One region of the Lactobacillus sp. B3795 genome, then DNA from elsewhere that is predicted to be linked to it. Evidence: predicted binding sites of a transcription regulator. Region 1 holds the regulator's gene; each other region holds the start of a gene.
What was found. The regulator NrdR, encoded in region 1, represses ribonucleotide reductase genes. The targets are predictions, from matches to a motif close to ACACNATATATNGTGT.

Region 1 (2,185 bases):
AAAAGACGCTTTCTGGTTTAGGAACAATTGGTCCTGAACCAACAGATGAAACTCTAACATTTGATTACATGAAATCAATCATGAACAAGGCTAGAGGAAAGATTAAGCCATTTTTACTAAACCAAAGTAATATTGCTGGATTAGGTAATATTTACTGTGACGAAGTTTTATGGTTGACCAAGATTCATCCTGAAACTCAAACAAACTTAATTACTGATGAAGAAATTGAAGAATTAAGAAAGAACATTATTGCAGAAATAAAAATGGCAATTAAGGGACATGGAACTACTGTTCACTCTTATTCAAATGCATATGGAGAAGCTGGATCATTCCAAAACCATCTACATGTGTATGGTAGAAAAGGTGAACCTTGCGAACGTTGCGATACCTTATTAGAAAAGATTAAGGTGGCTCAACGAGGCACAACATTCTGTCCTAACTGTCAAAGAAAAGTGGTTGAATAATATGACAAGAGTAATTGGTTTGACCGGTGGAATTGCCACTGGAAAATCAACAGTGGCTGAGTATCTAGCAAGTGTTGGATACGAAATCATCGACGCTGATAAAATTACTCACCAGGTTCAATCAAAAGGCAGCAAAGGTCTAGAGGCTATTGCTGCCTTTTTTGGTAAAGATATTATCAAAGAAGATGGTGAGTTAAATCGACAAAAATTAGGTTCAATCGTGTTTAATAACAAATCTAAACTAATTGAATTAACCAGAATCATTGATCCATTCATTCGCAGCGAAGTGATTAGAAGAATTAATGAAACTACAAATGAAGTAGTAATCCTAGATGCACCGACATTGTTTGAAAATGGTTATCACTTTATGTGTGACGACGTTATCAGCGTTGTTTGTGATTTCGCTGAACAGGAGAAGCGCTTGATGGAACGTGATTCTCTATCTAAGGAAGATGCAGACGCAAGAATTAAGAGTCAATGGCCTTTAAAAATTAAGGCTGAATTGTCCACTTATGTGATTGATAGTAATGGAAGCATTATGCAAACACGCAATCAAGTGGTAAAATTGTTTAATAACATAGATTAATTGAGGTGAAACATATGCAATGTCCTCATTGCCATAAAAACTCTTCGAGAGTAGTTGACAGTCGTCCTGCCGAAAATGGCCAGGTAATCAGACGTCGACGTGAATGTGAAAATTGTAATTACAGATATACAACATTTGAAAGAATTGAACAAACACCATTATTAGTTATTAAGAACAACGGCAATCGTGAAGAATTTGATCACGAAAAGATTCTTCGCGGAATTATTCGTTCTGCTGAAAAACGTCCAGTGCCAATGGACGCAATGACATCTATCGCAGATAAGGTTGAAAACCGTATCCGTTCTTTAGGTGAAAACGAAGTATCAAGCCAACTAATTGGTGAATATGTGATGAAAGAACTAGTGAATGTCGATGAAATTGCTTATATTAGATTTGCTAGTGTTTATCGTCAATTTAAAGATATGACGGTCTTTTATAATGAATTAAAAGAGGTATTAGATAAGGACCAAAAAAATAAGAAATAGCGGGGAATTAATATGACAGATCAATGGCGAGAGGTAGATCCTCTATCCAAGTTTATATTGTTGGCAGATGATGATTTATCTGACTTACAAAGAACTTCTTTGGATGTTTTATATCAGCCAATCATTGGTGTCTTGCCATATGCTTTGATTAACAATTTTTGGCGTATGAGTCATGAAAGAAAGACACATCAAGCACATAGTCATTTTGAAACCTTGTCTTATTTGAGTGTCGACATGAAATCATTTTACGAGGCCCGCTTAAGATTAGAAGCGGCTGGTTTGATGAAGACATACATCAAGACTAGTGATAAGGGCGAAAAACAATACGTCTATCGTCTGGTTAGTCCACTATCCGTTAATGATTTCTTTATTGATGATTTACTAAGCGTTTCACTTTTACAAGTAATTGGTGAAGATAGATACGTTGACTTATACAATGAATTTATCCGACCTGGATTTGATTTGTCCGAATATAAAGACGTTTCAAGAAACTTCCTTCAAGTGTTTAATATTCGTGATAGCGAAGTTACCAACACACCAAAGGCTGTTCAACAAGTTAAAAATAGTATTAATGATAATAGTAGTCACGTTAAAGCCGGTCCAGTCATCGAAAAAAGTGATGACTTTGACTTTAATTTACTATTAGACAT
Region 2 (2,185 bases), on a different contig from region 1:
GATGGTAAAAGTGACTACATTGTCATCTTAGGATTTGTCCTAGATAGCAATGGAAAACCACAAAAGACGCTGGTTCAACGACTAGAGAAAGGATTGGCGCTAGCTAAACAACAACCAAAGGCCAAAATAATCGTCTCCGGTGGTGAACTTCCAGCTGAACCAAAGGTTGAATCCAAGGTTATGAAGAACTGGTTGATTCAGCACGGCGTGGAAAGTGATCGTATCATCACCGAACAAGGTTCACTCGACACCGTCGGCAACGCTTTAAACGTAACTCAGATATTGAACAATCACCACGCCAAACACGCAACAATTGTCTCCAGCGCATCTCATATGCGTCGAGCATATACACTGTTTGAGACCGCCAAACTGGTTTCAAACGGGAAATACAGTCTTTCTCAACTAGTATCTGTCGATGATCCAAACGCCCTAAACGCATTAAAACAAACTGATCCAGCGGTAAATAAAATCCTCTTAGATTCATTAAGAACCAGTGGCTATTGGTTAATTCCAAACATCCAACGATAATCCCAAAAAGAACTTTTTCAATAAAGTTCTTTTTTTGTGTTTTTCATTCGGATTTCACTTATTAAACGTTAGTATATCAATACTTTGGGCACGATACGTAAGCATTCAATTTGAACATTTTTAGACAAAATTCCAAAAATGTTCGACGAAAAAAGGCGAAATCGCTCATCACTACGTATTATGAGAAAATTAAATTATTATAATCATTCAGTACGCACTATTCAAATTGACATTCAAGAATGTTTTTACACTATATATGCGTGTTAACATTATTTCAGACACAAGTTATAGTGTATATTTTAAGGATAGGACTGATATAATGTTTGATAAAACTTTTGCCCATTTAAACGTTATAAAGAATTCTGGCGACAAGACCAAATTCTATAAATACAAGATTGATTTTGTGCTAAATCAACTGGGTATTAGTAAGGAAGATAACAAGCGTTTCTTTGAACGTTTGAACCTATTTACTAAGGATCAAGAAGAAATTACCTCAAGTCATATTCATGACTTCATCATTCAATTTCTAGAAGAAAATGATTTCTTAGATGCTAAAGAGCAATACTTAAAATATGAACAAAAAGACATTGAAAAATTCAAGAAAGCAACCGATGTAAAGGCTCGAATCGACCAACTATTCAACCGTTACGACAGAGTTGTTCACGAAAATGCCAACAAAGATAGTAACGTCTTTAACACCCAAAGAGACCTAGAAGCAGGGGCTGCCAGCAAGGCCATCGGTCTTCAAATGCTACCTCCACTAGTAGCCAAAGCTCACCTTAGAGGTGATATTCACTGGCACGATTTAGACTACTCACCAGCAACTCCTGAAACCAACTGTTGCTTAGTTGATTTTGCAGAAATGTTGAATAACGGTTTTAAGATTGGTAACGCCGAAGTTAAATCACCTCGCTCAATCCAAACTGCGACCGCTCAAGTTTCTCAAATCATTGCCAACGTAGCATCCCTACAATACGGTGGACTATCATTCGACCGTGCCGATCAAGTATTGGCACCATTTGCCGAAATTAACTATGAAAAGCACTTAAAGACTGCCTCAGAATGGGTAGAAGAAGACAAGCGCGAAGAATACGCAAAAGACCGTACTAAGAAGGATATCTTCGACGCTATGCAATCACTAGAATACGAAATTAACACCCTATACTCATCACAAGGTCAAACACCTTTTACCACTGTTAGTTTCGGTCTAGGTACCAACTGGATTGAAAAGGAAATCCAAAAAGACATCCTAAGAATTCGTATTAAAGGACTTGGTAAGGAACGTCGTACTGCCATCTTCCCTAAGCTTATCTATGTATTGAAGAAAGGCTTAAATTTAAACCCTAACGACGAAAATTACGACGTGAAAGAACTAGCTATCGAATGTGCTACAAAGCGTATGTACCCTGATATTTTGATGTACGACAAACTTTGTGAAATCACCGGTGACTTCAAGGCCCCAATGGGTTGTCGATCATTTCTACCTAAGTGGACTGACGAAAACGGTAAAGCCGTAAACGCCGGTCGTATGAACCTAGGTGTTGTGACCGTTAACCTTCCACGTATCGCACTATTGGCCAATGGTGACATGGACTTATTCTGGCACATCTTTGAAGAAAAACTAGATATCGTTCACCAAGCCATGGCATACCGTATC
Region 3 (2,185 bases), on a different contig from region 1:
GCTTAACTCACGGAGGTTATGACCCCTACCGATAATCTCACCATCTTTAACAACGATTGCCCCAATCGGTACCTCGTTTATCATGTATGCTTTTTTCGCTTCGAATAAAGCTTCTTTCATATAGTATTCGTTTGTCTTATCCATTAAATACACTTTCCAATATATAGTAACCTTTGTTCTTCTTGATAATTTCACAATTACCAAATAATGATTGCATTAACTTCTTAGCAGATGGTGCCCCTTGTTTCTTTTGTAATACCACAGTTAGTGTTCCCTTTGATAATAAATGATCAACTGCACCAGAAATCATTCCATCAACAACATCCTTCCCTGCTCTTACAGGTGGGTTGGTAATAATTGCGGCAAACTTATCGGTAACATTTTCATAAACGTCAGAATTATGAATTTTAACATTTGAAACGTGATTTTGTTCGGCATTCTTCACGGCTAGTTCTAATGCTAGGTTATTAACGTCTACCATTTCAAACGTTCTGTCGGGATGATGCTTGGCTAAAGCAATTGCCATTGGGCCATATCCACATCCTAAATCTAGGACATTTCCGTCTGGAATTTTATCAAAATTAACACTTTCAACTAAAGTTTTTGAACCAAAATCAACAGTTCTTTTTGAGAAAACCCCGTTATCAGTGGTAAAGGTCAATGTGTTGTTTAATAAATCAAAATTCCATGTATGAAGTTCGTGTACAACATGTGGATTAGGTGTATAATAAAATTCGTTCATTTCAAATCAGATCCTCGTAAAAAATTTTTTAAATTCGCTAAGACACTGTATCTAGTAGATTAGGAACATTTCGACCACTAAATATGGTGTTTTTTATTTGATTTTTTTCTGTTCTGGTGTAAACTTTTATATATAAATTAAAGGGAAATATCTTACATATTTCGATTGAAATGTAATACATATTTCGTCAAAAGAAAGGGAGCAATACCATGGCACAAGTAACTGTATACTCAAAGAATAATTGCATGCAATGCAAAATGACTAAGCGCTTTTTAAGCGAACACGATATTGATTTTATTGAAAGAAACATTAACGAAGAACCCGAATATGTTTCATACTTAAAATCAAAAGGATTCATGTCACTACCAGTTGTGGAAGCAGATGGTATTGACTCAATTTCCGGATTTAGACCAGATCAATTAAGCCAACTAGCTTAATTTCAAATTACGTATTATTCATTATAATATAAAATGTTGTTTTTGGCGAAACCGCTAATGGTCTCGCCTTGTTTTTTCTCAAGTTTAATTTTACTAATGAAAGAGTGGTTTAAGCATGTCGTTGAAAGATTTGAAGGACGTAACCTATTACGACCTAAATAATGAAATTAACATCCCTAAGGATGATAAGATTCAATTAAATAAAGATAAAGAAGCGCTTGAAGCCTTCATCAAAGAAAATGTTGAACCTAACCTTAAAAAGTTTGGTTCTCTAAAAGAAAAATTCGATTTTCTAATCGATAACGATTACCTTGAAGAAGAATTCATCAACAAATATGACTTTTCATTTATTGAAAAAATCTACGACTACTTGGAAAGTCAAAACTTTAAGTTCAAATCTTTTATGGCCGCATACAAATTCTATGCTCAATACGCCCTAAAGACTGATGATGGTAACTACTACCTAGAACAATTCATCGATCGTGTTGCTATCAACGCACTATACTTCGCTGATGGTGATGAAGAACTTGCTATGAACTTAGCAGATGAAATTGTTCACCAAAGATACCAACCAGCCACCCCTTCTTTCCTAAATGCCGGAAGAAAACGTCGTGGTGAATTTGTATCATGTTTCTTAATTCAACCTACTGACGATATGAACACTATTGGTAGAACTATCAACTCTGCCTTACAACTATCACGTATTGGTGGTGGTGTTGGAATTAACCTTTCTAACCTACGTGCTGCAGGTGATCCAATCAAGCATATCGAAGGTGCTGCTTCTGGTGTTGTTCCAGTTATGAAACTTCTAGAAGACAGTTTTTCATACTCAAACCAACTAGGACAAAGACAAGGTGCCGGGGCCGTTTACCTAAACGTATTCCATCCAGACATCATCTCATTCCTATCAGCTAAGAAAGAAAACGCCGATGAAAAGATTCGTGTTAAAACTCTTTCACTTGCTGTTACTGTTCCTGACAAGTTCTATGAACTTGCTCAAAACGAT
Region 4 (2,185 bases), on a different contig from region 1:
GATGACTTCAACATCAACGATTCACGTGTTCGAATCATCGTCGATACAGATATCAAAGCATAATAAAAAAGCTACCAATAATTGGTAGCTTTTTTTGTGATTATTAAGCGTCAGCTTCCACTTTTTCAGCGTAAGCTTGTTCTTCCTTCATTAAACGTTTCTTTTCGCGTTCGTTGAACCATGGAGAAACAGTGAAGGCTAGGATATCGTTAGCAACGTAAATTGCTGAGTTAACAAACATCGCAAGAGTTGCTGATCCTTCTCTGAATGTGATGAACCATAGAACGACTTGGGCTAGACCTGAAGCTAACCACCAGAAGTATTGGTTGTTGTAACGTAGGAAACAGATGATTCCGGCAGTTAAACAAACAGCAAAACTAAAGGCATCGTAGAATGGACGTGGTTCGTTAGTAAGTGCTTTGATTGCGAAACCAGAAATTAGGTAAACGGCTAGAGTGAAGATAATTGAAATTGCCCAACTCTTAGCAGTGAACTTTCTAATCTTTGAAACCATGTTCACGTTCCAGTCTGTACTTAATAGCACTGGAATGTCTAATGTAATAACGTATGCTAATTGTTCACCGATACTTAAGTAGTTCTTTGCTGAGAAACCAACAATGATGAAGCAGATTGCTGATAGAATTCCCAACACCCCGTTAACTGACTTAGCAGCGTTAATTGCAAGGACACATAGTACCCCTAAGGTAGTACCGATGAAAGTTAAAATTGAAAGCCATGTAATTGGTGCATTTACCAATGTCATAACTTGAGCACCTAAACTAAAGAAGAATAAGTAGTAATTTTGTTGTGGCCAACCCTTTAGTTGGTGGGCCAAAAATTTAAAATAAGCTGACACAATGAAAAACCCCTATCTCTATATTTGGAACCTAAAATATGTATGCATACAATATATAGTGTTCTTTCTTAAAAACAACACTATATATACTACCATGCTCAATATTTTTTGCAAGGGTCCCAAAAGTCGAGATAGGGGTCAAATTACCGAAATTACAGTAATAATTAAATATTAAATTTTTTATTTTTATTTTTGAAACTATCTGTGGTTATTTTGCGTCAATTACGACAGAACCAGCTAGTGTGCTGATCAACATAAACACAATAATTCCGACCGCGGAATCGTCAAATAGTTTTACTGACAGAATCACTGAAATTAATAGCACCAAAAAGAAGATGATTGATTCTAACAATTGGTTACTTGATTGCTTTTGCACGTGGAAAAGAAAATAAACCACCCTGTTAGCCCTGTTAAACAAGACTACCAAGAAGTATACCAATAGTAATAACAATCCAGTCAGAAACCAGTTAAATTTAAGCAATTCTGACACCAAAACTACGATGGATAACGGCATCCATAAGACAAGTAGTTCAGCGATAAAAAATCTTAAGTCTATATGCATGATATATTGCTACTCCTACATAATATGTATATTCTATTGTATCATTTGGATAATGTTTTCGGTAGTAAGAGCTAAGGAAAATGGCTATAATTATCGTATATTCTAATAAAAGGACTTGATATGATGGAATTTCGCATTGAACACGATTCATTAGGTGAGGTCAAAGTCCCTAAAGACGCTTTATTTGGCCCCCAAACGCAACGTAGTCTACATAATTTTAACATTGGTCGCACCATGCCAATGGAAGTCATCTATGCACTGTTGAAGATTAAAAAAGCCGTCGCTTTTGTTAACCACAATAATCAAACACTAGATGATAAAAAGTATTTCGCCATCAACGAAGCAATCGACAAACTAATCGATGGCGACTATAAGGATGCCTTTCCACTTCACGTTTATCAAACCGGGAGTGGAACCCAAACCAACATGAACGTCAACGAAGTAGTCGCAAACCTTGCCAATAAACTACACCCAGACGCCCACGTTCATCCAAATGATCACGTCAACCAATCACAAAGCTCAAATGACACTTTCCCTACCGCCATGATGATGGCAGCATATCAAGCCACCAACAGTGTCATTAAGACCGTTGAAAACCTAATCGCATCGTTTGATAAGAAACAAAATGAGTTCGCATCAATCATCAAGATTGGTCGTACTCACTTACAAGATGCCACTCCTATCACAGTCGGCCAAGAAATAAGTGGTTGGAAATCAACACTTGAACACGACGTTGTCACTTTAAACGCCATCAAACAATCACTACT

Region 2: the regulator NrdR is predicted to act here: its motif matches at 807-822, upstream of nrdD (anaerobic ribonucleoside-triphosphate reductase).
Region 3: the regulator NrdR is predicted to act here: its motif matches at 817-832, upstream of J3U50_RS04300 (redoxin NrdH).
Region 4: the regulator NrdR is predicted to act here: its motif matches at 903-918, upstream of pnuC (nicotinamide riboside transporter PnuC).

Annotation. Positions count from the first base shown of each region.
Region 1 covers NZ_JAFNPE010000013.1:46,719-48,903, forward strand. The annotation lists gene mutM (bifunctional DNA-formamidopyrimidine glycosylase/DNA-(apurinic or apyrimidinic site) lyase) at 1-464, shown strand, start outside; gene coaE (dephospho-CoA kinase) at 466-1,050, shown strand; gene nrdR (transcriptional regulator NrdR) at 1,065-1,535, shown strand; gene J3U50_RS05175 (replication initiation and membrane attachment family protein) at 1,548-2,185, shown strand, end outside.
Region 2 covers NZ_JAFNPE010000014.1:44,906-47,090, forward strand. The annotation lists gene J3U50_RS05570 (ElyC/SanA/YdcF family protein) at 1-528, shown strand, start outside; gene nrdD (anaerobic ribonucleoside-triphosphate reductase) at 848-2,185, shown strand, end outside.
Region 3 covers NZ_JAFNPE010000006.1:201,506-203,690, forward strand. The annotation lists gene tadA (tRNA adenosine(34) deaminase TadA) at 1-144, opposite strand, end outside; gene J3U50_RS04295 (class I SAM-dependent methyltransferase) at 137-742, opposite strand; gene J3U50_RS04300 (redoxin NrdH) at 952-1,179, shown strand; gene nrdE (class 1b ribonucleoside-diphosphate reductase subunit alpha) at 1,295-2,185, shown strand, end outside.
Region 4 covers NZ_JAFNPE010000001.1:54,038-56,222, reverse strand. The annotation lists gene J3U50_RS00285 (tetratricopeptide repeat protein) at 1-63, shown strand, start outside; gene pnuC (nicotinamide riboside transporter PnuC) at 104-856, opposite strand; gene J3U50_RS00275 (hypothetical protein) at 1,065-1,418, opposite strand; gene J3U50_RS00270 (class II fumarate hydratase) at 1,539-2,185, shown strand, end outside.